2 regions of the Shewanella sp. AC91-MNA-CIBAN-0169 genome follow, and region 1 is predicted to be linked to the other one. Evidence: riboswitches for the same ligand, from Rfam matches in the RefSeq annotation. Region 1 holds a riboswitch; the other holds the start of a gene.
What was found. Region 1 has a riboswitch for lysine ahead of lysC (lysine-sensitive aspartokinase 3). Riboswitches for the same ligand answer to the same signal wherever they lie in the genome.
Positions count from the first base shown of each region.

Region 1 (16,761 bases):
AGGGGGCAAGCGTAATATCACCTAAAACCTGGTAACCTTCCAATAAGGTCATCAGTTGATAAATCACCGCATTACCTTGCACTTCAGCACCATGAACATTGGCCTGAATATAGACACTCGGCGCAGAATTATCACTACCAATGAATGAATATATTGGAACGGTCAATGCGTGTCCTGTCGCCAGTTCTCCAACTTGAACTGACGATTGTATTGCTTTAGTCATATGATTACTCAAACAAGTTTTGGTGCAAGGCATTAACCACTTGCGCCGCTTCCGACTCTGCAACCAACACACATAAATTATGTGGGCTGGCGCCTTGGCAAATCATCCGAACATTATGGTTTTCAAGCACTTTAAACACCCTACTACAAATGCCAGCCGTTGATGCTATGCGATTACCGATGATGGCGATTAACGCTAAATCTTCCTCGACTCTTACACGACAATGTTGCGATAACTCTTGTAATAACGACTCACTGAGTAAGCCCTGGCCACTTGAATCTGAACCCGTTTTATCTAGGGTTAACGATACGTTAACTTCCGAGGTAGTGATTAAATCGACGGATATTTTGTGTCGCGCTAAGGTCGCGAACGTTTCAGCCAAAAAGCCCTGAGCATGTAACATTTGCAAGCTATGCAAGTTAAGTAAAGTTTGATCACGGCGTAACGCCACCGCTCTAAACACTGGGGTATCTTCAACTTGATGACGGATCCAAGTTCCGCCCATTTCAGGCGCTTTACTTGAACCTACAAACACCTGAATTTTTTGTCTTACTGCCGGTAAGATGGTGGCGGGATGCAATACTTTAGCGCCAAAGGTCGCCATCTCAGCCGCTTCATTAAAGCTAATTTCAGCAATCGGGCGGGCATTGGGGGCAAGGCGTGGGTCAGTGGTATAAATACCGGCCACATCGGTCCAAATCTCAACCGCTGTAGCACGAAGCGCTTCGGCAAGTAATGCCGCCGAATAGTCACTACCACCACGGCCTAATGTTGTTGTTCGTCCCTCTTCATCCGCACCAATAAAGCCTTGGGTAACGATAACGTAACGCGCAAGTAATGGCTGTAAAAAGTCACCTGCTAACATTGAAATAGCTTCAATTTGTGGCTCTGCGCGACCAAAGTGACTGTCGGTACGTAATACTTGACGCACATCAAAATGATTTGAAGCAGTGCCCTTTTCCCGAATAACCGCAGAAAATAAAATCGATGAACATTGCTCTCCCGTCGACAGTAACTCGTCCATAACCGCTTTGCTGCGATTCAGCTCTAACGATTCGCTGAGTACTGACATCCGGCTGAGTATTTTATCAATACTGGCTGCCACGTCTTGCGGACGACCGAGTTCATCTAATATCGCATATTGAATTTGAGCAATTTGCTTAAGCAATACCAAGCGACGCTCGTCATTCACATTAGCTTGAGTTAACTCAACTAATAAATTGGTCACTCCGCTGGAGGCGCTTACTACCACAAGGCGAGTAGCTTGGTTAGCCAACACAATATCTGCACAACGGCTCATAGAGGCGTAATCAGCAACTGACGTGCCGCCAAATTTGGCAACGACTAATTCTGGGGTATCTATTTCAGACTGAACAAAGCTCATACTGATGCCTCCGCTGTTTGCGAAAGACTCAAAAATAAGATGTGATTTACTAACATGATATACGCTCCGAACACACTACGTTCGAAGAGCCTGGTGCTAAGATAACGCACCCTTATAGAAGGGAAACAGCAATCATCACCAGAAGCTCTCCACCAAAAAAATAGGTGACAATCGTTAGGATTCAGCCTAATCGACCGATATCAATGTTTGCCAAACAAACTGATACCTCGGCGCTAATCTCCATCATAAGTGGTCATCGGATTGGCATCCTCTCACTTACTACCTAGTTAACGCTCCTCTTCTGTTCCTCCCGAAGGAGGGAGTTGAAAATAGCAAAAAATACCCTATCAAGTCAATCAGCAAACACAGTAAAAATACACTGTTTTGATAAAAAATATCGCTGCAGTGAAATATTATGCGGCTGCGACTTCAGAGCAATGATTGTTCTCTATTACGAAAAAATGCCCATAAATATCCAAAAAACATAATTAACCGCAAATTACCGAGACAATCTAGTAAGTATTGTCTCAAGATAATGTGTTAATTATTTTATCGCAGCTGTGCAGTTTTAATTACGTCATTATTTACCCAGTTATACGAACCTATCTCTGGCAACTCACTCACCATCCTTAATCGGTGATTAAAAATTCCCATATCAACTTCAGGTTTGATGCTATCAAGGCATGCAATCAAAGATAGCAAACCTTGATTAACGTAGTAAATTGCATGTTGATTAAATTCTCGACCAAGCTCAACAGCTTGTTCTTTATCAATAAAAATAGCCCAGCTCTTTTCCATATGTGACAAATCAGGTGCTGCACCGATTAACGCACGATAGGGACGATTATATTGTTGAATTTTAAATTGAAGCTGACGATCGAGTAAGCGATTTTGACTAGGAGAGAGTCTTGAACCACGGGGGTTATGGGCAGTAACAATAGCAAATGGGAAATCATGAGAAAGGCGTTGAGTAAACAAAAAATGAGTACTTTGATACTCATTCCACAATGTATCTATAACATTTTCCATAATAAATTTTCGTCAATTAAGCCAGAATTAGTCTAGCAGATAGGTTTGATTTCTAAAAGGTTTACGATCTAAATCAGCAGTACTATATTAGAAAACCATTAATTATTATCATCTTAGCAAGGTTAATCTTTCATATACTCGAGTGTTATATTAATTTTTTAACATTTAATTTGTTAACAAATGCCTAAAACGAGTACAATAACCATTACGCACTATTAAATCACTGTAGCAAAGTTAGCTACATACACCTCAAAAACTCAGCAAATGTTGTTGTGAGTGTGATGATTTTTTGATGTAAAGTTTACAGTCGTACTAAATTTGTTCTACATTTGATAAAACATTAATACGATTAAATAAGTTTGCAATAGAAGGAACTATCTTTCTAAATGGCATTCATAGTAAGTAAGCTTAAGTGCAACAAATTTTACACCATCATGAATAAGTGCAAACGCGTGCCTTGGCGTAGTGGTAATTAATCGACGTAAGCAGACTCAGTAACCAGTATTAAGTGTTACATAATAGAGTTTATAGAGAGTGTTTAATTCAGGGTAGACATAGATAAACACCAAAAAATATCGGAATCTTAGCGCATTAGCTAAAGCGCTATTGCAATCTATTAGCACACAGTTCGCAAACAGTGGCTAGAATCGAATTTTATAAAATCAGGTAAATATCATGCAAAATCCGCACATTTTAATTGTTGAAGATGAAGCTGTAACTCGTAATACATTACGCAGTATTTTTGAAGCTGAAGGTTATGTTGTCACTGAAGCTAACGACGGCGCAGAAATGCATAAAGCCATGCAAGACAATAAGATTAATCTTGTTGTTATGGATATTAATTTACCAGGCAAAAACGGCTTATTATTAGCTCGTGAGCTACGTGAAATTAATAACATCGGTCTTATTTTCTTGACTGGCCGTGATAACGAAGTTGATAAGATTCTAGGTCTTGAAATTGGTGCAGATGATTACATCACTAAACCATTCAACCCTCGCGAATTAACGATCCGTGCTCGTAACCTATTAACTCGCGTTAATAATGCTGCCGCAGAAACTGAAGAAAAAGGTTCTGTTGAGTATTACCGTTTTAACGGTTGGAGCTTAGAAATCAATAGCCGTTCTTTGGTTAACCCACAAGGTGAAGCTTATAAGCTACCACGCAGCGAGTTCCGTGCGATGCTTCACTTTGTTGAAAACCCAGGTAAGATTTTAACTCGTGCTGACTTGTTGTTAAAAATGACTGGCCGTGAATTAAAGCCTCATGACCGCACCGTTGATGTGACAATACGTCGCATCCGTAAGCACTTTGAAAGCTTGCCTGATACGCCAGAAATCATCGCGACAATTCACGGTGAAGGCTATCGTTTTTGTGGTGACTTAGAAGCGTAATCTTTTAAGGTTAACCGCAATAAAAAACCAGGTGAATCACCTGGTTTTTTTATATCTGCTTTTTCGTTAATCCTTTAACACAATAGTGATTACTTCAGCTGTTGATCTAAAAATGCCGCTAATGATTTATATAAATGATTACGCACTTTCTCGCCACGCATTGAATGCTTAGACCCTGGGTAATCCATCATTTGGAATAACTTACCCTCATCTTGCAACGCTTTATATACTCTAGTGCTGTTTTCAAACAGAACGTTATCATCAGCCATACCGTGATACATCAATAATCCCGATTGATAATTTTTGACATAAGGTAAAATACTGCTGGCGTCGTAACCTTTTTTATTGGTTTGCGGGTTCCCCATATAACGCTCAGTATAATGAGTGTCGTACAAACGCCAATCCGTTACTGGCGCACCCGATATTGCCGCTTTAAAATAACCCGGCGCCTTAAACTGACTCATCAACGCCATATAACCACCATAACTGTGACCATAAATAGCAACATTGTCACCATCAATAAACGGCAAGCTACGTAAGTAATCAACGCCAACTTTTTGATCGTTTACTTCAGCATCACCCATGTTTTGATAAATGACATGTTCAAATTGCGTGCCTCGGTGCGCTGAGCCACGATTATCTAATTGAAATACCGCATAGCCTTGCTGCAGTAAATATTGAGTAAAATAATCTGCCTCGCTCCAGCTATTGACCACTAACTGAGCATGCGGTCCACCATATACGCGCACCACAACCGGATACTGTTTAGCGGCATCAAAAGGCACCGGTTTAAACAGTCTGTATTGTAATGCTTGACCATCTTCAGCTGTTAATTGACCAAAATCAGGCATTTGCCATAAACCAGCATAATCATAAAGCGGATGATTTTTATCAATGTCATTTTGCTCAACCCAAGCTAACTGCTTGCCAGAATCATTGTGTAAACTTATCTGCGGCGGCTGCTGTAAACTACTAAAGTAATCTAAATAAACGGGCTTTTTATCCGCAAATACAGCTTCATGCATACCCGATGCTTGGCTAATTCGCTCAATGGAATCCATGCCCTTATTGAGATTAACCCGATACAAATGACGTTCAACAACACTGTCTTTACGACCGCTAAAATATACCCAACCCGTTGCTTCATCGACATACTCAAGCGCATCAACAGCCCAATCACCTTGGGTTAATTGCTTAAGTTGTTTGCCCTGTAAGTCAAATAAATACAGATGATTAAATCCATCACGCTCAGAGCCCCAAATAAAGGCCGCTTGTTGCTTTAGGAAGTGTAAATCATTGTTTAAATTTACCCATGCTTTGCTGCGCTCTTCAATCACCGTTTTAACTTGTGTCGGCTGAGAGATTGCAGCAATGCGTAAATCCAACGTTTGTTGATCGCGGCTTTGCCATTGGAACGACACATGCTGGCTGTCGGGTAGCCAATCTACGCGAGGTAAATACATGTCTTTTTGTTTGCCTAAATCAATCCAGCTAATAATGCGATCTTTTAAGGTCACGACACCCAGTGCGATCTCAACATTGGCTTTGCCTGCATAAGGGTAACGCTGCTCGGTTAATTTAATCCCCTCGGCGTAAATTTCATTACGAGTCACTAACTCCACACCCGTTTCATCAATACGAGTAAAGGCAATTGCAGACTCATCGGGCGCCCACCAATAACCTGTCATACGGTCCATTTCTTCTTGGGCGACAAACTCTGCCATAGCATTTTTAATCGGCCCTTTACCGTCTGTGGTGAGTGCTGTTACTTTTTGGTTATCCAATGACAATACAAATAAGTTTTGATCGCGTACAAACGATACAAAGTGACCTTTCGGAGACAAACGCGCATCGGTTGCAAAACCGTCACCGGTTGCAAGCTCAGCCACTTTATTACTGGCAACGTCATATAAATACAACTTACCCGCTGCAGGGATTAAAATATGTTGGCTGTCTTCAGACCAGAAATACTCCATGATCCCTTGGCCGTAAATACGTTGACGCTCTCGTCGAGCTTTTTCTTCATCAGACAGTTCTCCTGCCTCTAATTGATCAGCATTAATCAGTACACTGCGCTTACCAGTCGCGATATCCATTTGCCATAAATCATACAAATGTTGATTATCAGCACGGCTTGATAAATAAGTTACACGTTTTCCGTTAGGCGATAAGGCCAACCCGCGGGGGCTAGAACCCGCTAAGGCTGGTGACGCATGAATACGTTCGATGGTCAGTGGTGTAGTGCTACCGTTGATCGCAGTCAGTGTTGCGGTGGTTGATGAGTTCATGATGCTGCCTTTAGCGGTTGCTGAAAAAAACGGGCTAGTAAAAAGGAGTGGCACGGCAGACACTGCCGCTAAAGCATGATGCTTCCATGTTATTGTCATTATTAATCCTTGGGGCAATTCAATCCGCCCACATTTTGCCTCAATTTACAGTAAAACCAAAACCCCAGATAACAATCGCTGAAATTAGCGCCATTGTGGGGTATGATTTGCACATAACTGATAAGAATTAACAACATCGACCTTAACCTCGCAAAATCTCATAGGAAAAATCATGCAGACTTTGGCACAAACCCTTAGCGCACAAGCCGTAAACGCCTCTTTAACACAACTACTATTAACCTTAGCTGACACCTCAAAAGCCATTAGTGGTGCGGTTCGTCACGGTGCATTAGCGGGTGTTTTGGGTGCAACAGAGCAAGAAAACATTCAAGGCGAAACCCAGAAAAAACTGGATGTGATCACCAATGACATGCTTAAAGATGCCCTTAAAACCGATGGCAATGTACGTGGTTTAGCGTCTGAAGAAGAAGATTATGTGGTTGAGGTGAACGCTAAAGGTGAATACCTAGTGTGTTTTGATCCACTCGATGGCTCATCAAATATCGATATAAACTCATTAGTGGGCACTATTTTTTCGGTATTACCAGCACCTACCGGAGAGTTAAACGAACAAAGCTTTTTACAAGCTGGCCGCAAACAAGTTGCTGCGGGTTATGTGTTGTATGGCCCATCAACCATGATGGCGCTAACCACTGGTCAAGGCACTCAGTTTTATACTCTTGCTCCAGACAGCCAAGAGTTTCTTCTGACCGACAATAACGTGCAAATAACCCCGGACACCGCCGAGTTTGCCATTAATATGTCAAACCAGCGTTTTTGGGAAGCACCAATGCAAACCTATATTGCCGATTTATTACTCGGAGAAATAGGACCTCGAGCGCAATCATTTAATATGCGTTGGATTGCTGCAATGGTAGGTGATGTGCATCGGGTATTGTGTCGTGGTGGGATTTTCTCTTACCCGACAGACAATAAAAACCCAGCCAAACCGTTTAAGTTACGCTTAATGTATGAAGCCAACCCAATGGCATTACTAGTTGAGCAAGCTGGCGGTAAAGCATCAACAGGTTATGAAACTATTTTGGACATTCAGCCAACCGAAATCCATCAGCGCGTTGCGGTAATTTTAGGTAGCGCAAACGAAGTTGATACTTGCTTGAGCTATCACGGTATTGATTACAGCGAAGAGCCATCAATTGATTAATTGATTATGCTGTAAAAAAACCGCCTTTTGGCGGTTTTTTCATTTATGCGCTGCAGTTGAGCTCATTGATGATCTCACTGACGCGAATAAACACAGTTAACCAAAATACAAATTTGAATCATTAGGCACCAGTAAAGAATCATTTCTTTACAATAACTTAAATACCCACTAAGTTATTTTCAGGATATTAATTAAGGAATATAACGATGCCGCCCGCCAAACCATCGAATAAAAAAAAATATATTGCGGCTATTTTACTCTTACTGCTTATTAGCATGAGTGCTTATGCTTATCTGATGTCCACTAAAGCCCCTGCAATAGAAATTGGCACTATTTTAGTACTTCCGGTGCAACTCGCGACAGACAACACAGACTCGCAATGGAATCGCTATGCCGCAATGGATGTGCTTATCCATCAGCTAAATGTCGGTATTAGTTACCCATTACTGCAAACCGAAGATATTATAAATATCATCTCGCTTATCGCTAATGACCACTTGAGCCAAGCTGCCGATATTAAGCAATTAATGGCCATCTCCGGTGCGGGACTGGTGATTGAATCCAACATTACCGGCGCCAATAATCAATATCAATTAGCGTTTACATTACATCAGCAGCATCATACAGAAGCAGGAGTCGTTAACGCTTCAAGCATCGAGCAAGTATTATCAGCTGCAGCAAAGATGATTACTCAGCGGCTCAATCCACAACACAGTTTACAAAATAATTTACAACAGAATCAACAAGATAACAAGACAGAAACTCAATACCATTCACGTCTTAGTTCCCCCCTGTTGTTCAATGCAATGACACAACTACAACTTAGCGACATTAAAGCTGCTGAGCAGCACTTATCCAAGCTCATAAAATCCACACCCGATAACTTAGTTGCCATACGTCTGCTAGCCAGCATCCAATTGCAGCAACATCAATATCAACAGCTTAATACCACATTGATAGCAGCAATCGATCTAGCTACACATCAGCAAGATGAGCGAGAGCTAGCCAGACTAAGATTGTTATTAGCGCAAAGCTATACCGAAACCGACAGGATAGAACAAGCATTAGGTGTACTTACCATTGCCAAAACCAATGCTGCTAAAGTGAAAGACTGGCTAACATTAGGTTATATTTCACAGCTTGCCGGCATGATAAACCAGCGCATAAGTCGCAATGATGAAGCCAGAGAGCAGTTTAAAAAAGCCATTGAATATCATCAAATGATGAACTATCCCATCGGGCAAACACAGGCGCTGAATGAATTGGCTGAACTTGAGGTGATTGAGTTTAACTACCCACAAGCTTATCGCTATATTAATCGCTCTTATGAACAGGTCGCTCATCGCGGTTTAGATGATTTAGAAAAAACGACATTCAAGCTGATGACTAAGATAGAAAATAAAATGCAGCATAGATAGCATCTACTATATTCGACACAACAGGTTCGTCAATTTAAAGCCTTAAGCATATGACCTTAAACATAAGGCCTTAGACATAAGATCTTAGACAGAAGGCCTTAGACATGAGGCCTTAGACATGAGGCCTTAGACATGAGGCCTTAGACATGAGGCCTTAGACATGAGGCCTTAAAAAAACACCTTAGACATAAAAATGGCCTGCTATGCAGGCCATTTTATTCATACTGCTAAACGGATCTTACACTTCCTCAGCGGTAGTTTTTGCAGCCTCAAGCTGATGCGCTTGTTCAGTTTGATCAACAATGGTTAATACCGCAGTATCACCGACCACATTACATGAGGTTAACACCATATCAATAATACGGTCTAATGCAGCAACAATCACAAATGCTTCTGCTGGTAAGCCTAATTGGTAAATCAATACCCCAATCATCACCATTCCACCACCAGGAACACCACCAGCACCCACCGAAAGTAAAAATACGCTAAACAATAACGATGGAATTTGATCATTACTGATTGGCATACCAAAGGCGTTCGCAACGAAGAAAATCGCAATAGTAATATAAATCGACACCCCGCCCATGTTCATGGTTGCACCCAGTGGCACACCAAAACCAGCCACCGCTTTGCTCACACCTAGCTTGTCAGTAAGGGTACGCATGGTTACCGGAATAGTGGCGTTTGAGCTAGCAGTAGACAATGAAAAGAGAATTTGTTCTTGAGTTTTTTCTCTGAAAGTCTTCGCTGAAATAGGAGTGAACAGGCTGACCGAATATGGATATACGATAAAAATCCAAATCAATAACAGAGCCAAAATAAGCACTAAATATTCAACAACACTGACAAAAATTTCAGGTTCTAAGGTTGCGCCTAATTTAAACATTAAGGCGAATACACCGTATGGCGCTAAACTCATTACCACTGAAATTAAGCGCATCATTATTTTATTGGCGGTTTGAAATCCTTTAACTGCTCCCTCAACCGATTGCCCCATTGATTTAATGACACCACCCATTAATAGCGCCATAAAAATCACTTGCAACATATTGCCAGAGGTAAAAGCTGAAAACGGATTGTTTGGTACTATACTCACAATTAACGACATTAAATCAGGCAGTTCTGTGGCGGTAATATCCAGTGAACCGTTGCTCGACATATCCACGCCTTTACCGGGCTCAAATATCATTGCGACGGTAAAAGCAGCTAAAATCGCGACCATGGTATTAATGATATAAAACCCAAAGGTTTTACCCCCTAAACGACCAAAGCTTTTTAAATCTTGTAACTCACACACACCACACACAATACTCACAAACACCAGTGGAACTACTAGCATCATAATCATATTGACGAACATGGTGCCAATACCACTTGCTAGGCTAACTAACGTGCCACCAAAAAAAGCATTATCGGCCAGTAAAAACTGTACCATGCTACCAAGCAGAACCCCAAAAAATAGACCGATAAAGATCCGTGCTGAAAGTGATTTTGTCATCTATAAATTTCCCTTCGAAATGGCAACTTCTGTTGCTAATTATTGTTATACCAATCCTGGTGCTTATTCTTTTCGAGCGCTGAAATACTGAGACATAGCGCAATATATTTCAATCACCTTATGAACAAAAGTGATGACTTAATCGTCGCTTAACAAGCATGCAATATAAAAGCTAAAAATAACAATAGATTATAGACTTAGTTAATCACTAACGATGGTATAACCAGTAATAGATTTAGGACGGAAACGGCTAAAATCTGTGCGTATAGCCATAAAAATCAAGCAGACAGCGAGAGTAACAATCAATTTGAAGGTTTTACTTGGCGGTTGAGTGAGCTCAACTCGGTTTAATAAATGGGGTTAGCTGGCTCAATCAGTGTAGTGTTTTTTTATTCTGCACAGTGGTTTTATTCTGAACAGTGGATATTAAGTAACGTCAGTGACATCGATTTGGCTAACATGTGCTGCTGTTTAATGCTCACGCAATGTTGTCCGAGCCATTGCACTAACGCTAACCACTGCGGATTATATATGACTGATTGGACGGAAAATTGAGAATCTGATTTATCGCCAGAATGTGCATTTCGATACAAATTATTAAGATAAGCCCATTGCTTGTGTTGTTTATGAAAATCATCCGTCGAATTTATCTGGGCTAACGCTAATAACTTATCAGGCGACTCTAATGCAAGTTGCGGCACTATTATGCTGCAGCAAGACTCAAGGGTATTGGCAATCATTAACCCTGCTGGATCAAGGTCAGTAAAGCCAATGACATTGATATTGAGTGATTCAAGTAAGTGTAAAAAACGTTTTCGGCCTGCTGGCGAATAGTCATGGCTACCTCGATACAACACCATGCAGTTATTGATGACAGCCTGTAACTCTGGGGTAAATAAGTTGGCAAAAAAGTGATCAAAACTGTCGAGATTTTCGACCACGATGAGGTTCGTTAGATTGAGTCGTTGGCAAAGCGCGATTGCACTATCGACCTTTAACCGCAGTGAACAATTATGTACAGATAATAAATCGGCAACTGAACCTGACGCTAAATCAGTCACTTGGTCTTGAGATAAGTTAGGTGCCAGCTTAATTAATACATAGTCAGCTTCAGGGCTGATATTAGCGTATTTCTCATTAGCACTGAGTTGTGACATCTGCTGGCGGGGCACATCAAAATCAAGGGCCAGAATATCTAAACCCGAATCAATTTGGGCCATGTTACGCAGTAAAACATAATCGTTGGCGGTCAAATACAGGTATTTGTCAGTACCATCGGTCTCACCTATTTGCCACAATTGATACAATTTTTTCCAATCGGCAGTGAACTTCACCCGCGGCAAGCGCTGCTTTGCCGCGTGTTCCATTAGCTGTAACTGTCTTTTGCTTAGGCTAGCCATAACTCAACATCGTTAATGATAAAGTTACCGCTATAAACCGGATCGGGTTTTCCTATCGGTTCAAGCTCAAAATAATTTTTATGCTCATCGGCTAGGCCTTCATAACCGCCAATGACTTGATAAAGCCAACTTTCAGCATCCCATGTTAATTGCTTCTCTTGCAAATAGCTTAATGCCGATTGACGTAAACCGGAATCAATCACTTCACAAAAATATTCATCCACGGCTATTTTAAGTGGGTTTTCAGGGATATCAAAATCCTCACTGTCACCCATTTCAAAGGTCACATTATGCTCACGCAATGCCGCTGGTAATGAGTCGCGACTAATGGCTTTAACTTGTGCCACTAACCCCATCAGTTCTAGTTCGTGATGAGGGTTAGACACATCAACACTTGCAGGGGCTATAAGCGCCTCAGCACAATTAAATAATACCGGTACTGCTTTATGCACTACATGGTTTTCAGGTTGATAATCAGGATGCATGCTGGTGTGCAGTAACCAACCTTTTAGTAATCGGGTGCGCCCTTGTATTTGCCTAAATCGCCCAAGTAACTCATATAATCTCGCTTGGACAATACTCAACTCTTGGGTACATTGACTTAAGGTTTCTTGCAAACTGGTCATCAATAAACGGCGCAATTCACGGATATCGCCAGCAATTTCACCTAACTCGCTAAATTGAAACATCTCTAAGCCGTTTAGTAGCTCTGACACCTGGCTTTGGGCTAACTCGTTTTCGCGAATTTTGGCACTTATAGTCCCAACATAACCAAATTCGTTGTTAATTCGGCTCCATAGCACCCGAATTGAATAACGTAAACTGTCGGTAAAGCTATACACATGTTCATTTAAATCGGCTAAATAGGCTTCTGCAGCACTAAAATCCACATCACGGCGCGCCTCTTTATAATGATCGGCTAAGGTTTTTATTGTCGCTAGCGCGGAGCCGACGTTGGCATCAATCTGTCGATTACGTTCGTCGCTTAATGCTTCTTCCAATAATGCCCGCACCGAACGCTTTAAGCGCAGTTCTTGATCCGGTTCTGGTCGCCATAAAATGCCACTTTTTTTCAGCTTTTCGATAACGCCAGCATCATGAGCTGTGTCGTTAACCGATCCTGCCAAATATGCATCCATGACAACATCGGCATGACGCCCAAGTTGTTTGAGCAGCTTTACCCCGGCTTGGTGTAAGTTACTGCTCATATCAAGTCCCTTTGGGTCGCGGTTTCTGCCTGAGCCTCAAGACTTAAGCCTTCGGTCTCATCAATAAAGCGGATCACTTCGTATAGATAATCTAACTTACCCGTGGCGATATAAATCTGTTTTTCGCTATTGGGTTTGGTTAAATAACCCAGTTCCACTAAGCGCTTAAACACCAACTTAATTTGGCCGTCAACGTTAGTACTGCTTGAACCGAATAATCGGTAATGGCTCAACTTAGTGAGTTGCTCTCTAAAAGCTGGCGTGTCTTCAATACGCGCTTGTAAATCGGTTAAGCGGATCGGCGCGCCTTCGCTCAGCGGTGCATCTTGGCCACTGGCTTCTTGCACTAATACCAGCCACTCCACTAATGGAATAAGGCCTGAACAAATATCTTTAAATTGCGATGAAATAACTTTGCGCTCAACTTCGCCGAGCTGCAAATAACCACAAAAAAAGACTTCACCCTCACCAGCACTGGCAATGGTGCGATTAATTTGGTTTAGGTAGGTTTCAACTCTGTCGCGAGTGCTGTTGTTTTTTAATGCCCGCCAACCGTCTTCATTGGTCACTCGGCAAATAAACTCACCACGCAACAATTGCTCTATTAATGCGCCAGTACCTACTAAGATAGTTTCAGTCGATTCAGACATTAGATGTGCTCCTTAGCAGTTTCAGCGCGAGTCATTTCCGCCGTAGGCATTTCGGTTTTAGTGTTACGTTGCGATAAACGGGCCGCTAACGGATTGGCTTTAGGTTTAACGACCTGCAGCTTTTTAGTTTGCTTATTAATGATGTAACGGTTAGCAAATAGACTTAGCACTTCAGATTCAGGATTTGGGAAAGCCCCTAATACACTGATATTGTTGTTCTCACAGGCATCGAAGATTTTCTTCACGTTAGTGTGATGTAGCGTACCTAACTCATCAATTGGCCAATGGATCGTGACATTGGCTTTGCCGCGCAATAAACGGGTGAAGGCCAATAAGAACTTACATAAAATAAGGTACGCCATACCATGACTTGAAGACTCGTTTAACTGACGGTCGGTACGAATAATTAAGTCGCTGTTACCTTCTTTTAAACGCAGTTCTATTTCTAACAGTTTCGCAATACCGCCGGTTAATGCTGCGCGGCCAATAATGTCTAATGCTCGGCGCATTGAGTTAGTGTAATGCTCGTCCGGTAGTTGGCTGAAACCATCTGCTTTCCACGCTTTAAAGGCTTTAACAAACACTTCAAGTTCAGGCCAAAACTCAAGTTCGCTAATACGTGAACGAATTCGCACTGCCGACTCTGATACTCCTTCGAGGAATAGCTCTTCACCCACTTCACGGGTAATACGCGCGCTTTGGCTGGCAATACGGCGGTCAATATCGGTTAATACATCATAGAATGCGGTTAAGTCGATACCAAAAATACGCCCTTGTTCGCGAATCGCCATTAACGATTGCGGCACCATCACATTCAATAACTGCTCAAGCTGTGGGACTAACTTGCGATAGTCGAGAAGGCGAATACCTTTGTCGTTAACAAAGCTCGACTCATCACGGGCCCGCTCCCAAAATTCGGCCAAATTTGAACCAGATTTGCTGGCAATGACCGAGTCAAAGTGTTCAACATATTGCTTAACAGAACCCATTAAGTAGTCACGCTTTAGCAATAAATCTTCGCCTTGGCGCAAACGCTCGCCAATGCTGCCCATCGCTTCATCGTTATTAGCTGGCAATTTGAGCTCAGCTAACTTGCGCATCACGGCGCGCAGCTTAGTGAGGTTTTCAGACGCCTCTACTTGGGCTGCATCACAGGCTTTACGTTCGGTTTCTAAGCTGTCTCTTCGGTGTTTTATTTCTGCCGTTTTCGCTTTTAGCAGTTGCTCCAATTCCAGCGTAGCGCGCTTAACATCAGTTAATTGCGTTTGCACTTTAGGCTTTCGAACAAGCCAGGTATGTTGATACCAATCATCAAAACGCAGCACTTCACTGCGGCGTTGTTCAGCATTACTGATGCAGGCTTCAAGATCGCGGATCTGTTTTTTAAGCGCCAAGATGGTGCCTTCATCAACACCACGCGACTTAAGCTCATTTTTGTACCAGGTTTCACCTGCTTTTTGCTCGATTTTTGCATTTGCACGGCGTTGTTCAATATTGGCTTTAATCTGGCCTAATTGATTATCAATGGCGCCGACCACTTCTTGCCAATAGGCATTTTTTTCCATGCGCGCTTCAAGCGCCTGCTCTTTTTGCTCGCTTAACCAACCAAGGTGCTGATTGCTAAGCAGCTTAAGTTCATTATCAAGTTGTACTAATCGCTTGCTCGAATCGGCTTTACGATCTGCCACAGCTTGATTGATTTTTTGTTGTTCGTTACGCTTCTCGTCAAACAGACGGCGTAAATCTTCACGGCTATTTTTGTACGCTGTACGGGCAAAGGTCAGTTCGCGGGTGATGCTATCGAGCGCCGTATTCATAGCAACCAGTTGATCTTCCGCTTCGGCATGCATTTCTTGAGCACTTTTTAGTGCTTCTTCTGCTTTAGCTAAACGAATACGTAAATCTTGCTCTGTGGCAGCATACTCTGGAACATCAATGGCTTTAAGATCGAGGTTAACCCCAAATAATGCTTCACTGCTGTCTTTGGTTAGGCTTGGGTGTAGATCGCTGCGATGCAACAACTCTGGCGCGATAACTTTACCAAAGGTGTGCTCCCAACCGTGGGCTTCTTTACGCAAAAACTCCAACAAGGTATGCGACTGTGGGAACAACATATGGTGCAGTTCTTCTTTGGCATTTTCTCTATCACTAACGCGAATACTGGATATACGCAGCGCTTCGTTAGCTTGGTCGCGCTTGGCCCGTTGTTTACGCTCTTCTGTGGTTAAACGATCGACCTTTTGATTACAGGTTTCTTGCTCTTCATCAGCTAGGCTTATGCGTTCATCGAAAATCGCTAAACGCATTTTTTCATCTTCGGTGTAAGTCACACCATCAACTTGATGCTTAAGCTCGGCAGCGGTTAATTTAAGTTGATATTCTTGTTCGCTAAATTTAGCTTTACCAGCATCAGTTTGTTCACGCCATTGCAGCTCTAGTTTAGCAATGTCGTCATTGGCAAGCTCACGTTGCTTATCACGCGCTTCACGTTGGGTGTCTTGCTCAAGATGTAGCGTTTCAAGTTCGCGATGTAATTGCTCAGCAATTTTGCTACGGCGGGCATTAAAGGCGGCTTCAATATCTTGGTGTTTTTCGGTTTGTAATTTATGACGCTCGTTAAGGTTTTCAACATCACTGCGCCAATTAGGCAAATTATCTAAATCAGCTTTGGCTTGTTCAATGTCGGCATCTAAAAAAGCAGCATGCTGGTCTTCAATGGCATTGAGTTCATCTTCAAATTTGCCAGCGTCACCTTTAGCGGCAGATAATTCCTGGTTTAACTCATCACGAACATCTTTCCACTCATCATCTAATAAACGCAACTTGAGGTTTAGTTCTTTACCATGAGTTTGGTTACGATCTTGGCGATCAGCTTCTAAGGTTTCGTCAGCGCGATAACCGCGCGATAAACTGGCTAAGCGTAACTCTGCGCTTAATAGCTGATTAAATTCTTGTTCGAGCTTTTCGTATTCGGGGCGGATTTGTTCAAAACCTTGCACCAGCTGAC
Region 1 is NZ_JBEOPM010000008.1:106,353-123,113, forward strand. It holds gene AAEY98_RS09295 (succinylglutamate desuccinylase/aspartoacylase family protein) at 1-223, opposite strand, end outside; gene lysC (lysine-sensitive aspartokinase 3) at 228-1,607, opposite strand; lysine riboswitch at 1,742-1,916, opposite strand; gene AAEY98_RS09305 (DUF3293 domain-containing protein) at 2,157-2,636, opposite strand; gene arcA (two-component system response regulator ArcA) at 3,312-4,028, shown strand; gene AAEY98_RS09315 (S9 family peptidase) at 4,118-6,415, opposite strand; gene AAEY98_RS09320 (class 1 fructose-bisphosphatase) at 6,588-7,580, shown strand; gene AAEY98_RS09325 (hypothetical protein) at 7,787-8,998, shown strand; gene AAEY98_RS09330 (dicarboxylate/amino acid:cation symporter) at 9,237-10,496, opposite strand; gene AAEY98_RS09335 (DUF7281 domain-containing protein) at 10,904-11,896, opposite strand; gene AAEY98_RS09340 (phosphoenolpyruvate carboxylase) at 11,884-13,104, opposite strand; gene AAEY98_RS09345 (condensin complex protein MksE) at 13,101-13,754, opposite strand; gene AAEY98_RS09350 (ATP-binding protein) at 13,754-16,761, opposite strand, start outside.

Region 2 (16,761 bases), on a different contig from region 1:
TCTTGGTGTGAGCTTAAGAGCGCATCAAACAGTACTTAGCGTCACACCTCCAGTTGAGCGTAAAGCGGGCATCATGGTGTCTTCTGTTGAAGAGTTAGTTGATAAGTTAAAAAATGAAGCGAAGGTGATCTAATATGACCATTTTAGTATTAGCAGAACACGATAATGTCAGCCTGAAAACTGACACGGCGAAAGTAGTTAGCGCTGCAACAGCCATTGGTGGTGATATTCATGTACTGGTTGCTGGTGCTGATTGTTCTGCCGCAGTAAGTGCAGCACAAAGTTTAGCGGGTGTGAGTAAAGTATTAGTGGCAGATGCCGCTCAATATGGTGCTCAACTAGCTGAAAATGTATCAAAATTGGTTGTTGATATTGCCGGAGACTATGAACACATTCTGGCTGCAGCAACCAGTATAGGTAAAGATACATTGCCTCGCGTAGCAGCATTATTAGACGTTGCCCAGATTTCTGAAGTGATTGAAGTTGTAAGCAGTGACACTTTTGTACGCCCTATTTATGCGGGTAATGCGCTTGCAACAGTGCAAAGCTTAGATGCTAAGAAAGTCATGACTGTGCGCTCAAGTGCGTTTGATGTTGTAGCATCAACAGGCAGTGCTGAAGTCATCAACTTAAGCCAAGCAATTGATTCAAAAACTGAGTTTGTTTCTCAGTCACTCACTGAATCAGCCCGTCCTGAACTCGGTAATGCTGGCATTATTGTGTCTGGCGGCCGTGGTATGGGCAGCGGTGAAAACTTTGCCATTTTAGAACAACTAGCCGATAAGTTAGGCGCAGCAGTAGGTGCATCACGTGCAGCTGTAGACGCGGGCTTTGTACCTAACGACTTGCAAGTTGGGCAAACGGGTAAGATTGTCGCCCCTAACTTGTACATTGCAGTGGGTATTTCTGGCGCGATTCAACATCTTGCTGGCATGAAAGACTCAAAAGTAATTGTGGCCATTAACAAAGACCCTGAAGCCCCTATTTTTCAAGTGGCGGATTATGGTTTGGTTGCCGACTTATTTGAAGCGGTACCGGCATTGAACAACCTCGTTTAATCAGATGTTAAGTCGCTAAACGGAGGAGTTGATTAAGCTCGTGTTGTTCAGCCGACTTTGACGCGCTATTAAACGTTCTGTTGTACGATTAAAAAGGTTTCTACTCATAAGGTAGAAACCTTTTTTATTGGGCTACTCTTGGATTTCTCTTGGATTTAGTACTGGTTTAGGTGTTGATTTTTAAAAATTCAGTTCAAATATCCAGGGTTTGATGCGGTTGCTGTTTTTGTGCCCATTACACTAGTGTGCATTTGATTTAAAAACGTTAAACTAATGCTATGCAATTGTGGTTTAAATTGATGTTGTTGTTATTTGTCGTGCTGTTTAGTGCTTTTTACTGGCGCAGAATATGTAATTTATGATTGTATGTTCGCGTTGTGTGTAATGAGCTTTAACTACAAACAACAAAAGTAGAGGTGCGTTGCATAAAAGTCATGTTGAATTGGGTGATGCCAATAATTCGACATAAAAGGGTGCAATGCCGAAATAAATGGGGTTATCAGCCGTATTTGTTGGGGCAGTTCTCGAAAGGGACTGCACTGTCATAGTGTTTTTATCGACTTGATAAAAAGAATGATATTCATATTAAATGGATATTACTGTGGAGTGCTACTAGTTAAGTTAACGCATACACTTCCTGTGTATGTTTAGCCTTATTTCTAGTTTTTCTCCATTCGTATCCAACGAAGAAATAATTAAATTATGATAATAAGTTATGCCGATTCGGCACTTTCTGTTTTGCCACCACTTGTGGCTATTACTCTGGCTATTTTAACTCGTAAAGTATTGCTATCTTTAGGGGTTGGCATTGTTTTCGGCGCCTTATTACTAACCGATTTCTCATTGGTTGGCAGTGGCGAATATATCTTAAATACAGCCAGCCAGTTAGTTTGGAAAGACGCCGGACTGAACAGTTGGAATGTGTACATTTTAGGCTTTTTGATTGTGCTGGGTATGATCACAGCATTGATCACTGTCAGTGGCTCTGCTCGTGCTTTTGCTGATTGGGCTAAATTGCGTATTCGCAATAAACGTGATGCCAAGTTAATGACCATGTTTTTAGGCTGCGTAGTGTTTATTGATGATTACTTTAATAGTTTAGTCGTCGGCTCGATTTCACGTCCAATCACAGATCGCTACCATATTTCGCGTGCCAAATTAGCTTATATTCTTGATTCCACCGCTGCGCCGGTGTGTGTTATTTCTCCCGTATCTAGCTGGGGTGCATACATTATCGCCTTAATTGGCGGTATTTTAACGGCTCATGGATTTACAGATTCTGGTCATTTGAGCGTCTTTATTCAAATGATCCCAATGAACTTTTATGCCATTTTTTCGTTATTATTATTACTGTGTGTTGCAACGTTTAGCTTAGATGTTGGCCCAATGCGCCAGCATGAATTAAACGCACTGCGGGGTAACTTGTTTGATGAGTCAAAAGGCCAACCCCCTGGCGCTGTTACAGATTTACCTGAAGCCGATACCGGTAAAGTGATGGGCTTATTTTTACCTATCGCGGTATTGGTGTTTGCGACAGTGTATTTTATGGTTTCAAGTGGCGCCGATGTGTTAGCAGCAAAAGGCTTACCGTTTAATGTACTTGGGGCATTTGAGAATACCGATGTTAGCTCGTCACTATTTTTTGGCTCTGTAGTTGGTCTTATTGCGACGCTCATTCTTGCTATTCAGCAAAAAGTTGACTTGTCTATGTTACTCAAAGGCATGTCGGTTGGCGCGCGCTCGATGTTGCCAGCCATTTACATATTACTTTTTGCATGGACAATTTCGAGTGTGATTGGACAGCTTGAAACCGGTAAGTACATGGCAAGTTTAGCCACTGACAATATTCCGTTTGCGATGTTACCTGCAGTGTTATTCCTATTAGCGGGTATTACCGCATTTGCGACAGGAACAAGTTGGGGCACGTTTGGGATTATGTTGCCTATTGCAGCAGATATGGCTATGGGAAGTGATAGTAGTATGATGTTGCCAATGTTGGCCGCAGTATTGTCTGGTGCGGTATTTGGCGATCATTGTTCGCCCATTTCTGACACCACTATATTGTCGTCAACCGGTGCCAGTTGTCATCATATTGATCACGTGGTTACTCAACTGCCGTATGCCTTAATTGCCGCGTTCATCAGTTTAGTCGGTTACACCGTATTAGGTTTTACTGGCTCATTAATCGCAGGGTTAGTTTGCTGTAGCGTGTTGTTTGTCATCAGCATTGTGATATTACACTTTTGGGCTAAGAAGTAATTTCTTGAACTAAGCCCTACTGTATGTAGGTAGATGTCCAATTTAAGCTGTAATAAAAATGCCGTATTCGTTATGAATACGGCATTTTTATTTGTTATTACGATGTTGGAAAAGGTAATATGAACGACATTCACTAGCTAAACATTAGGACGCTTCATTTTGGCGCAACTGTACTTTTATTATTCGGCGATGAATGCCGGTAAATCAACATCATTACTGCAGTCATCTTATAATTATCGTGAGCGCGGTATGCACACTTTAGTGATGACGGCATCGATAGACAATCGTTATGGTGTCGGCAAAGTGTCATCACGTATCGGCATCGAAACCGAAGCGCAGGTGTTCGGTAGCACTGATAATTTAATTGAGTTAATTTCGACGTCGAATGATGAGCAAAAAATTCATTGCGTATTGATTGATGAAAGTCAGTTTTTAAGTAAAGAACAAGTTAGACAGATTACTCATGTTGTTGATAATCTTGATATTCCAGTATTGTGCTATGGTCTTCGCAATGATTTTCAAGGCGAACTATTTCCAGGCAGCCAATATTTATTAGCTTGGGCTGACAAGTTGGTTGAGCTTAAAACTATCTGTCATTGTGGCCGTAAAGCTAACATGGTCGTGCGTCTTGATCATGACGGTAAACCGATGCGTGAAGGCGAGCAGGTTGCCATTGGCGGTAATGAAAGTTACGAGTCGGTTTGTCGAAAGCATTTTCGTGAGTTTTTGTGGGATTAAGTCAAACCCAACTTAACTGAATAAAAAAGCCGCTTCAAGTTAATTGATGCGGCTTTTTTGTGTGTCACTATTTATTAAAAATCGGCTTCTGCGAAATCGACAATATCTGCACTACTCGATTCAATTTGTTTGCGTAAGCTGCGGGTTTGGCTGCCCCAATAGCTCATAAAGAATTGTGCGGTTTTAAGTTTAGCTTGGTAAAAACCAGTCTCTTCAGTACCCGCTTCTAATGCGGCTAATGACGTTGCTGCAACGCGAGTCCACATCCATGCTAGTGCGGTAATTCCAAACAACTGCATATAGGCCATTGACGCTGCACCAATGAGATCAGGATTCTTACTGGCTGACTGCACGATAAAACCGGTCGCTTTTTCAAGATCGCCTGCGGCATCCATTAAGCCTGCAAGATAAGGTTTCATTGCGTCATTAGCCGCGTTTTGCTGAATTAATTCCTTCACCATACCTGACCACAAAGTTAATGCTGCACCTTTGTCGGCAAGTAATTTACGGCCGACTAAATCGAGTGCTTGTACCCCATTTGTGCCTTCGTAAATCATTGCAATACGGATATCACGCACAAACTGCTCCATACCCCATTCATTAATATAACCATGGCCGCCATAGACTTGCTGGGCATCGACACAAGCTTTAAAGCCTTGGTCGGTGACAAAGCCTTTAACAATCGGTGTAAATAACGCAGCAAGTGCATTAGCTTGTTTGGCTTTTTCTGGATCGGTATGACGTTCTACTTGGTCAAGCCACAGCGCTTGTTGACCCATTAGCGCACGTGTACCTTCGTTGAACGACTTTTGTGATAACAACATACGACGCACGTCGCCGTGGACTAATAATGAGTCTGCAGCTTGCTCTGGCTGCTTAACACCACTTAATGCACGGCCTTGAATACGCTCTTTGGCATAAACGAGAGCATTTTGATAAGCAATATCTGATACGCCTAAACCTTGAATACCGACACCTAAACGTGCTTGGTTCATCATGGTAAACATGGCTTTTAGACCTTGATGTGCAGCACCAACAAGCTCACCTATTGCGCCGTCAAAATGCATCACACACGTTGAGTTACCATGAATGCCCATTTTATGCTCAAGACCTGTTGCGCTAAGCTTGTTAGCTTCGCCTAAGCTACCATCGGCATTCACTAAAAACTTAGGTACAGCAAATAATGAAATACCTTTAACACCGTCCGGTGCATCTGGTAAACGCGCTAATACTAAATGAATGATGTTGTCGGCTAAGTCGTGATCGCCCGACGAAATGAAAATTTTCTCACCGCTAATAGCAAACAGTTCATCACCAGCAGGAACCGCTTTAGTGCGCAGTAAGGCTAAATCTGTACCCGCATGAGACTCTGTTAAGTTCATGGTGCCGGTCCATTCACCACTGACCAGTTTGGCTAAATATTTTTGCTTTAGCGCATCGCTGCCGTGAACGTGAATCGCTGAATAAGCCCCATGGGTTAAGCCTGGATACATGGCAAACGCCATATTAGTGGCTGTTTTCATTTCGGTTGCAAATGTACCGATAACTTCGGGTAAACCTTGGCCACCAAATTCAGGATCGCAAGTTAATGTTGCCCAACCATCTTGTACGTATTGTTTATAAGCTTGCTTGAACCCTGTAGGGGTAATGACCTTACCATCAACCAGTTTACAACCTTCTAAGTCTCCACTGGCATTGAGTGGCAACATGATGTCAGTGCTGAAATCGGCAACACCTTGTAAAATCGCATCAGTTAGCTCAGCATCTAACTCATCAAAACCACGTAAATCAGTTTGTTGATAGACATTAAGCAGTTCAGATAGAATGAATTGATAATCGCGAAGAGGAGCTTGGTAAATTGGCATAAGATCATTCCTTGGTTATGTTGTATTTTAGTTGGGTCTCGGCAACAAAATGTAGTTAGTTACTGGTCCAATCAGATAGTTGATTTATCTAACCATACCCAATTTCGAGTAAAAACTCAGTATTATTTTTACGTAAACGTAAACTTAATTTTATACGTTTAATGTACCGATTTATTTACTCTGAAATATGCGTATTGTTAGCCTCTTTATTAATACCGTAATCACCTATAGAAAGTTCAGTACTGATGAACCATTTTTTTTGCTCTGCAAACGAATACAGAATCGTTTTTGTCCGGTCTATGAGTTATCTACAAAAATTATCTATCCAAAATTATCTATCAAAATTATCTATCAAAAGAATACGCCATCAAAAAGGGGCTAGTGATGAAATTAGTTTGGTTTGGAATAAGTATATTGGCATTGTTCTTTTTGTCTTTCATGCCGTTACACATAGCTGATGCGGCGTCGAAGATGGAAGAATCCGTTGCTCCTAACTTTGAGTTAACTCATGCTGATGGTCAGCCATTTAATCTACATGACTACGCGGGAAAACCAGTCATTTTGCATTTTTGGGCTACATGGTGTCCATATTGTAAAAAACTTCAACCCGGCTTAGAAAAGCTGCGACTTAAATATCAACATACAGACTTACAAATGATTGGTATTAGTTTTAAAGAAGATGTCGGCGCAACTCCCGGACAAAGCTTGCTAGATCGAGGTGTAAAGATGAAAACGTTGGTTTTAGGGGATGAGGTTGCTAAGTTGTATGGCGTAAGAGGCACACCGACAACAGTATTTATTGACCGCACTGGTCATATTGCGTGGGTGACAAATACATCTAATCCTGACGATCCTAATTTAGAGAAAGCGCTGCAGTTTTTAGTAGACTGATCATTATGTTACTCAGTACTGATATTTAAGTCGAAATGACTTAAGCGGTTAATGCTGCTTACTTAACGTATATTTCAAAATAAGCGGCCCTATTAGGGTCGTTAGGGCGATAATCATAACTAATATTGCAAACTCTTTAGCTGGTATCACCCCAAGTTGACGGCCCATTTCCGCGAAAACTAGCCCAACCTCTCCACGAGGTACCATTGCGGCACCAATGATACATTTTTCTTGCCAGTTCTGACCTGCTATTAAACCTGCCACGAACTTACTTAATACAGCAATAAACGCTAACCATCCTAGAATGACTAAACCTGTAAAACTTGAATCTAACTGGCTGAGATCGAGGCTAACTCCGACATAAACAAAAAATATCGGGCTGAATATTTGCACCAGCGGGCGAGAGGACAGTTCTAGTTTATAAGTGTAAGGAAAGGGATTTTTCAAAAATTTATTTAATGGCGAAGTAAACTGCCGCGATATACCCATGCCAACTGCAAATCCACCTAATATTGCTGGTGTGCCAAACCAGTGTGCCAGCCATGCAAACATGCTAATCAGTGACATTACCACAAACACTTCATAACCCGGGATATTCGTTTTGGGACGTAACCAGCGGGTAAAATAAATGATAGCTCTAACAAGTGGGGGGCTGAAAACGATAAAACTGGTTATCGTGATAAACAACATCAGTGTTGAGCTTAATGCCAATTCACCTGAGGAAGCAAAATGAAACAACAAACTAAGCAGTATCACTCCGACAATATCATCAATTACCGCGGCTCCAAGAATAATATGTCCAGCTGAACTTTGGGTCTGTTTGTATAGTGTTAACACGCGCATTGATATACCAATGCTGGTGGCGGTGAGGGCACAACCAAAAAATAAGGCTGTAAAAGGTGCTAGGGACAACCAATAAAGACTGGCAAGTCCTGTTGTTAATATGGGTAAAGCAATCCCTAATAATGCGACCCGAACGGCTTGACCTCCTGCATTGACGAGCCGTTTTATTGAGGTTTCGCACCCAATATCAAAAAGTAATAGGATAACCCCAAGTTCTGCGATAATAGCTAATGTGCTATTAGGTTCTACCCAATTGAGAATTGATGGCCCCAGTAATATCCCTGCAATAACTTCACCCACCACGCTTGGACACCCAAGTTGGTCGCTCAGTTCACCGAGTATTCTACCTACCACTAGAATAAAGAATAATGACATTACAAAACTATCTATTGTCATTTTGTCTGCCTTAGTTTGCGCTATATCCCTTGATTCGATTTGATCTCAGAAAGTTGATTACGATCAACTTACTGATTAATTATTGAACACAAACGTACTCTATTGACTAAACTAATGATAGCTAATAAGACATGATTTACTGTGTTTTAGCGGAAAAAATATTTAGTTGGAACTTTCAATTATTTACTATTTGAGCTAGGCGAGTTGGTTATTTGGACGACTGTTTTTAACGGTGACATTTGCCTATAAAGCTCAGCTGATGGGATTTTTAGTTCAAGCCACCATCAATGAAGATTGTTATATAGCACAACTAATCAGGACATCACTATTTCAGTAGCTGTACATCAAAAATTGGCAGACTTAAGGAGAAGGAAATGGATAAGGTGTTTATTATCGCGCAAATGGAACAAGCACATACCGATGCGATAGCGAGCGGTTTGCTGTTAGCTAAGCAATTGAACAAAAATGCGGAAGTTTTTGCTTATTCTTATGCTTATTTTAGTGGTCCTGAAAGTTATAACCCTCGTTTAGTCAGCGTTGCTCAAAAGCAGTTAATGGATCAACGAGAAGCTGAATTAAAGCAGCATCTCGTGGATCTTAAAGGTGAAGATATTCCGGTACACATGGTGTGGAGCAAATATTTATTTGAACATGCCTGTCATCATTCTATTCGTCATGGATTTGACCTTATGGTGAAGGCTGTACATCATGCAGACCATTATTTATCCACTGACTGGCAGTTGATACGCCATACTCGGATCCCGTTATTATTATTAACCAGTAATCCACTCACTAAAGGCAACGCAACGTTGATGGCTGTCGATCTTGCTACTCATGATCCTATTAAACAACAGCTTAATAGCGTTGTAGTGGCATATGGTAAGCAACTTGCAGAAGCTACAGGGACCAAATTACATTTAGCGTTTGTGCTTAGGGTACCCAAAATATTACGAGATATGGATTTGATTGATACCCATGCTCTTGTTAAAAAGGCATATAAAGATCATCAAAAACAGATTGCTCAATTTAATATGGATCCCGAATGTATCCACATTATTGCTGGTGAGCCTGAACTGTGCTTGTTTGAGCTAGCCTGCAGATTGAAGAGTGAATATTTTGTGATTGGTGCTCGGCAACGAGAAGGATTATTAGGACGGATTATAGGTAATACTGCTGAGTTAGTTTTAGAGCGGATGCGCAGTAACGTATTGATTATTCCAGCAGATGATCAATTGCTTGCGCCTTTAACTTGGTAGTTTTTCTGTAAATTAACGGTCACATCAACGAACCGTTAGGTATTTTTAGTTAGTTGTCATTTTAAAAAATACAAAAAAGCCCGCATTACTGAGTATATCCAGAGTGGCGGGCTTTGTTATATTAACCATTTAAGATTAATTAAAAAGTCATTTCTGGCACATGGTCTGGTACCACTAACTTACCAGCTGTTTTTGTGACGATTTCTTCAACAGACACGCCAGGGGCTCGTTCAAGTAAATGGAATGCACCCTCTTTAATTTCCATAAAGGCCAAATCTGTCATTACACGTTTAATGCAACCATAGCCCGTTAATGGCAGTTCGCATTTTGACAATAACTTTGAATTGCCGTATTTGTCTGCATGCATCATGGTGACAATAATATTATCAGCGCCAGCGACTAAATCCATTGCGCCGCCCATGCCTTTAATCAGCTTGCCTGGGATCATCCATGAGGCGATAGAGCCGTTAACATCAACTTCGAAGGCGCCTAATACGGTTAGGTCTACGTGGCCGCCACGTATCATCGCAAAGCTCTCTGCCGATGAAAAGAATGACGCTCCAGCAACTGCGGTAACTGTTTGTTTGCCGGCGTTGATGAGATCAGCGTCTATGGTTTCTTCGGTTGGAAACTCGCCCATGCCGAGTAGACCGTTTTCAGATTGCAGCATCACTTGCATGCCTTGTGGAATATAGTTAGCCACAAGAGTAGGGATACCAATACCTAAATTAACGTAAAAACCGTCTTGTAATTCTTTTGCTACGCGCTGGGCGAGTTGTTCTCTGGTCAGTGCCATGGTGTTGTCTCCCTTATTTCGCAGCTTTGACGGTACGTTGTTCGATACGTTTCTCAAAGCTGGCTTTGATAACGCGATCAACATAAATACCTGGTGTATGGATGTGGTCTGGATCTAACTCACCCGGTTCAACAATTTCTTCAGCCTCAATCACGGTAATTTTACCTGCGGTGGCCATCATTGGATTGAAGTTAGCGGCGGTTTTTCGAAATACCAAATTACCCATGGTGTCGGCTTTCCATGCACGAACTAAGGCAAAGTCTGCCGTCAATGATTCTTCTAATACGTAGTGACGACCTTTAATTTCACGGGTTTCTTTACCGTCAGCAATCGGTGTGCCGTAACCTGTTGCGGTGAAAAATGCCGGAATACCCGCACCACCAGCACGAATTTTTTCAGCCAATGTGCCTTGTGGCGTGAGTATCACATTAAGCTCACCAGACAACATTTGTTGTTCAAAGGTGGCATTTTCGCCAACATAAGAGGCTATCATGGTTGAAATTTGATGTTGTTTAAGTAACAAGCCTAAACCAAAATCATCAACACCAGCGTTGTTTGAAATAGCGGTTAAGCCTTTCACACCCAATTTAACCATGTGGTTTATTAAGCCTTCAGGAATACCACACAAACCAAACCCGCCGACCATAATTGTCATGTCGTCACTCAGTCCTGCTAGTGCTTCTTCATAGCTGTGGACGACTTTATTGAATCCTGCCATCTTGTTGTCCTTATTTGTTATGTTCCAAGGGCAAGCAATTTGCCTCACCCCTGTGAGTATATGTGATTATGTTCTGATTGCATTTGCCACTTTAGACCCATTGCTTCGGCCTAATGCGCGGCTAATGTTGTCGCCAGCAAATGCAAGCTTAGCTAAGTCAATGCCGGTATCTATTCCCATGCCATGGAGCATGTAGACCAGATCTTCAGTGGCGAGATTACCGGAAGCGCCTTTCGCATATGGACAACCACCAAGACCGGCGACTGATGCATCAAACACGCTGACACCAGTGTCGAGACAGGCCAGAATATTGGCTAATGCTTGACCATATGTGTCATGAAAATGCAAGGCTAACTTATCAACCGGAACCACTTTGGCGACAGCTTCAACCATTTGCCGCGCTTTATTGGGAGTGCCAACACCGATGGTGTCGCCTAATGAGATTTCGTAACAACCCATTTTATAAAGGATCTCAGATACTCTAGCGACTTCACTCACTGCAATGTCGCCCTCGTACGGACAACCGAGCACACAAGACACGTAGCCACGCACTGCAATCCCATGTTGTTTGGCTGCTTCCATTAACGGAATAAAGCGTCCGATTGACTCATCGATTGAGCAATTAATATTTTTTTGACTGAAGCTTTCAGATGCGGCGCCAAAAATAGCCACTTCATCCGCACCTGCAGCAAGGGCTAGTTCAAACCCTTTTAGGTTAGGGGTTAATGCACTGTAAACCACACCAGCTTGTCGTTTGAGTTGCTGCAATACGGCATCAGAATCGGCCATTTGTGGCACCCACTTAGGTGACACAAAGCTGCCTGCTTCAATACGCTTAATACCTGCATTACCAAGTTGTGTGATTAGCGTGAGTTTGTCTGCAGTGGTCACTGGCACTTCGTTTTGTAAACCGTCACGGGCGCCAACTTCAAAAATGCTCACTTTAGTCGGTAACATTTACGCTTCCTCGACGTTAGCTTCAGAGGCTAATGGTTCAACGTTTAATAGTTGTGCACCGTCACTGACAAGCTCACCGCTTTGGAAATAAAACTCGCTCACCACGCCATCAAATGGTGCCTCGATGGTGTATTCCATTTTCATGGCTTCCATCACTAATAAACCTTGGCCTGCTTTAACTTGCTGGCCCACTTCCACTAAATGAGTCACAACAGTGCCATTCATGGGGGCCTTAAGCTTATCTGCATGGTTAACCACTTCTTCAATCACTTGAGCCAATATGGCTTTAAAGTGATAACTGCCAGATGGTAAAAATAGCGTAAAGTCATCGCCTTGATGGCTGACAGGGATTTTGCTCTTATGGCCATTAATCTCAGCTAAGAGTAAGTCAGCTTTCAGCTCACCCGCTAACGTCAATACTTGGTCGTGTAAACACAATTGATATTGTTCGCCAACGGCTGTCAGTAGCAAGTCATGTTGTTGCACTTCGGCTGATGCGTCAGTTAATAACGACACACGATGCACGCTTGAACTATTGAGTCTAAAGCCGCTCACGAGGCCCCAAGGCGAATATGGGTCGGCGCTGTTTATGGCCAGCGCTTTTGCCGCTTCTTTACGTGACAGCACTTGAAAAAGTCCTGCTAGTGCTAACGCAGTATCTGCTTCAATAGCTGCGTCACCAATTAAGGTGTCGCCATAACGCTCAATAAAGTCAGTACAGAAGTCTGCCGCAGCAAAGGCTGGGTGTTCAGCAATGTTGGCTAAAAACTCGATGTTATGTTTAAGGCCACTGATTTGGTATGACTCAAGTGCGTGTACTAAACGTTGTAGTGCGCGAGGGCGCGACTCATCCCATACAATCAGTTTGGCGATCATCGGGTCATAAAAGTTACTGATGACATCGTTTTCACGAATACCTGAATCGATACGCACGTGACGATTTTGTTCTGGTTCACGTAAAAAATTGAGCTTACCGCTGGCAGGTAAAAATTCGTTTTGCGGATCTTCAGCGTAAATTCGCACTTCAAATGAGTGACCATGAATACGCACTTCATCTTGGCGCAGCGGTAATTCACCACCACTGGCGACAACTAGCTGCCATTTTACTAAGTCTTGGCCTGTGACCATTTCGGTAACCGGATGCTCTACTTGCAAACGGGTGTTCATTTCCATGAAGTAGAAGCTATTATCGGTATCGAGTAAAAACTCAACGGTGCCCGCGCCAACATAATCAATGGCTTTGGCGGCTGCAACGGCTGCGTTACCCATCTGAGCTCGTAGTTCGTCTGACAAACCTGGAGCAGGTGCTTCTTCAACCACTTTTTGATGGCGACGTTGAATAGAGCAGTCACGATCCGATAAATAAATCGCATTGCCATGAGTGTCGGCAAATACTTGTACTTCAACATGACGTGGTTGACGTAAGTAGCGTTCCATTAACAGTTTGTCATTGCCAAATGACGAGCTGGCTTCACGGCGTGCTGATTTAACCGCTTCAAGGATTTCGCCTTCGTTTTCAACGATACGCATCCCTTTACCGCCACCACCATAGGCCGCTTTAATCAGTAACGGGAAGCCGACAGCTTTAGCCTGAGCAATTAATGTGGCATCCGTTTGATCGTCGCCATGATAACCCGGTACTAATGGCACATTGGCTTTTGACATGATTTCTTTGGCTGCACTTTTGCTGCCCATCGAATCGATAGCATCACTGCCAGGGCCGATAAAGGCGATACCATTTTGCTCACATTTACGAGCAAACTCAGCATTTTCAGACAAAAAACCATAACCAGGGTGAATGGCTTCCGCGCCCGATTTTTTAGCTATCTCGATAATTAAATCAGCTTTTAAATATGAGTCCGCTGGGGCGCTGCCACCTAGATAAAACGATTCATCTGCCATGGCTACATGGCGGGCATCTTTGTCTGCATCGGAATAAAGGGCTATGGTGCGAACACCCATGGTTTGAGCCGTTTTAATAATACGGCAAGCAATTTCACCACGGTTAGCAATCAGTAATTTGGTAAACATTATTGGGCTCCTTGTGGATCAGATTTAGCGGTTTGCCATGTTGGCGTACGTTTTTCAAAGAAAGCATTAAGGCCTTCTTGACCTTCATCTGATACACGAATCCGAGCAATTTGCTCGCTGGTAAAATTGAGCGTAGCGTCGTCAATCACGCCGTTTTCTAAATGCGATACGAGATTTTTTGCCCATGCCATGCCCTGAGGACTGTTGGCATTAAATGCTGCGATAAAAGGAGCCGCAGCAGCATCTAAGTCGTCGTTAACTTCGTGAATGACTTGATGGGTTAAGGCAACATCAGCACTAAAGCGTTCAGCGGTCAGCATAAAGCGACGCGATTGGCGATTACCCATAGCACGAACCACATACGGACTTATCACAGCAGGGATAAGCCCCAGCTTGACTTCGCTTAAGCAAAAGCTTGAACGGGTGTTGGCAATGGCAATATCGCAACAACAAATTAGTCCTAACGCGCCACCAAAGGCTGCACCTTGTACTAAGGCAATAGTGGGTTTTGGAAACTTGTCTAACACGTGCATCAACTTGGCAAGCTCGTGGGCATCCGTCAGGTTTTGTTCAAAGTCCATTTTTGCTTGTTTGCGCATCCAATTGAGGTCGGCGCCAGCACTGAAGTTTTTGCCATTAGCACGCAGTATCAACATATTGCATTGACTGTCTTTGGCAAAGCTTTCGATAGCCTGGATCATCTCGCTAATCATTACTTCATCAAAGGCATTATGCACTTCAACTCGGTTTAAAATGAGCTCTGCCACCCCTTGTTCTAGACGGCATTCAATGAACTTATATTGGTTTGAAAACATTATTTATTACTCCTTATTAGCTGAATTAACCGCACAATTACATGCGGAACACCCCAAAGCGGGTGTCTTCAATAGGAGCATTTAATGCTGCCGATAAGGCTAAGCCGACTACGTCACGCGTTTGCGCCGGATCAATAATGCCATCATCCCAAAGTCGGGCACTGGCATGATACGGATGACCTTCTTTTTCGTATTGTTCAACAATTGGTTTACGGAAGGCTTGCTCATCTTCTGCCGACCATTCAACGCCTTTACGCGCTAAACCATCGCGGCGCACTGTGGATAATACACCAGCAGCTTGTTCGCCACCCATTACCGAAATACGGGCGTTTGGCCACATCCACATCATGGTCGGTTCAAATGCGCGACCACACATGCCGTAGTTACCCGCGCCATAACTGCCACCGATAATCACGGTAAATTTAGGCACGTTAGCGCAAGACACTGCGGTCACCATTTTGGCACCATGTTTAGCAATGCCTTCGTGTTCGTACTTTTTACCCACCATAAAGCCGGTAATATTTTGCAGGAATAACAGCGGAATTTTACGCTGGCAACATAGCTCAATAAAGTGAGCGCCTTTTTGCGCCGATTCAGAAAATAAAATGCCATTATTGGCTACAATACCGACAGGATAACCATGAATACGGGCAAAACCACACACTAGGGTTGCACCATAGTTAGCTTTAAATTCGTCAAAGTCAGAGTCATCAACCACACGGGCAATGACTTCTTTTACATCAAACGGCTTTTTAAGATCAGTACCAACAATGCCGTACAATTCATGGATATCGAATTGTGGTGGTTTGACTGGACTTAATAAGCTTTTGATTTCTTTTTGATGATTAAGTCGCAGTACTGCACGGCGAGCGAGTTCAAGCGCGTGGTCGTCATTTTGCGCTAAATGATCGGCAACACCCGATATTTTAGTATGAACTTCTGCGCCGCCAAGCTCTTCTGCGCTGACTTCTTCACCGGTAGCCGCTTTCACTAATGGAGGCCCGGCTAAAAAGATGGTGCCTTGATCTTTAACAATAATAGACTCATCGGCCATTGCAGGAACATAAGCACCGCCTGCGGTACACAAGCCCATGACGACAGCAATTTGCGGAATACCTTTGGCTGACATTTGGGCTTGGTTATAAAAAATTCTGCCGAAATGATCGCGATCTGGAAATACTTCATCTTGGCGAGGTAAATTCGCGCCACCAGAATCGACTAAGTAGATGCACGGTAAGTGACAACGGCTGGCGATGTCTTGCGCGCGTAAATGCTTTTTAACGGTAATCGGGTAGTAAGTGCCGCCTTTGACCGTGGCATCGTTGGCGATAATCATGCACTCAATACCACTGACACGACCGATACCAGCAATAACGCCTGCCGCTGGGACTTCTTCGTCATAGACTTCGTAAGCGGCAAATTGCGATATTTCTAAGAAAGGTGAACCTGGATCGAGCAGCTTTTCAACGCGCTGGCGCGGCAATAACTTACCACGAGATAAATGGCGTTCTAAGGCAACAGGGCCGCCGCCTTGTTCGATTTTTTTTAGTTTTTGTTGAAGATCATCGACCAATAACGCCATGCTGTCTGACTTGGCTTTAAATTCGTCACTGCGAGGATTGATACGGCTGCTCAGTTGCGTCATTTCTATATCCTTAATGAAGCAAAAAATAAGGGGGGCTTGATTAAGGCGACATAGCACGCTTGATATGTCGCCTTCGTACTGCAAAAACTGGTTATTTTGACTCGTTAAACAATTCGCGACCAATTAACATGCGGCGAATTTCAGAGGTGCCTGCACCAATTTCGTAAAGCTTAGCATCACGTAATAAACGACCTGTTGCGTACTCGTTGACATAGCCATTGCCGCCCAGTAATTGAATGGCATCTAAGGCCATTTTAGTGGCAAGCTCAGCGCTGTATAAAATCGCACCAGCGGCGTCTTTACGGGTAGTTTCACCGCGGTCACATGATTTAGCCACACTGTAAACATAAGCGCGTGCAGCATTCATACCCGTGTACATATCGGCTAATTTACCTTGTACCAATTGGAATTGACCAATCGATTTGCCAAATTGTTCACGCTCATGAATGTATGGCACTACGATGTCCATGCAAGCAGACATAATGCCTAATGG
Region 2 is NZ_JBEOPM010000019.1:80,077-96,837, forward strand. It holds gene AAEY98_RS16000 (electron transfer flavoprotein subunit beta/FixA family protein) at 1-133, shown strand, start outside; gene AAEY98_RS16005 (electron transfer flavoprotein subunit alpha/FixB family protein) at 135-1,058, shown strand; lysine riboswitch at 1,462-1,678, shown strand; gene AAEY98_RS16010 (Na+/H+ antiporter NhaC family protein) at 1,758-3,317, shown strand; gene AAEY98_RS16015 (thymidine kinase) at 3,477-4,055, shown strand; gene AAEY98_RS16020 (acyl-CoA dehydrogenase C-terminal domain-containing protein) at 4,130-5,920, opposite strand; gene AAEY98_RS16025 (TlpA family protein disulfide reductase) at 6,305-6,811, shown strand; gene AAEY98_RS16030 (cation:proton antiporter) at 6,860-8,050, opposite strand; gene AAEY98_RS16035 (universal stress protein) at 8,425-9,306, shown strand; gene AAEY98_RS16040 (3-oxoacid CoA-transferase subunit B) at 9,446-10,102, opposite strand; gene AAEY98_RS16045 (CoA transferase subunit A) at 10,116-10,820, opposite strand; gene AAEY98_RS16050 (hydroxymethylglutaryl-CoA lyase) at 10,887-11,777, opposite strand; gene AAEY98_RS16055 (acetyl/propionyl/methylcrotonyl-CoA carboxylase subunit alpha) at 11,778-13,808, opposite strand; gene AAEY98_RS16060 (enoyl-CoA hydratase-related protein) at 13,808-14,623, opposite strand; gene AAEY98_RS16065 (carboxyl transferase domain-containing protein) at 14,661-16,268, opposite strand; gene AAEY98_RS16070 (isovaleryl-CoA dehydrogenase) at 16,360-16,761, opposite strand, start outside.
Region 2: it holds a riboswitch for lysine, as region 1 does, so the genes downstream of both, AAEY98_RS16010 (Na+/H+ antiporter NhaC family protein) here and lysC (lysine-sensitive aspartokinase 3) in region 1, are expected to answer to the same signal.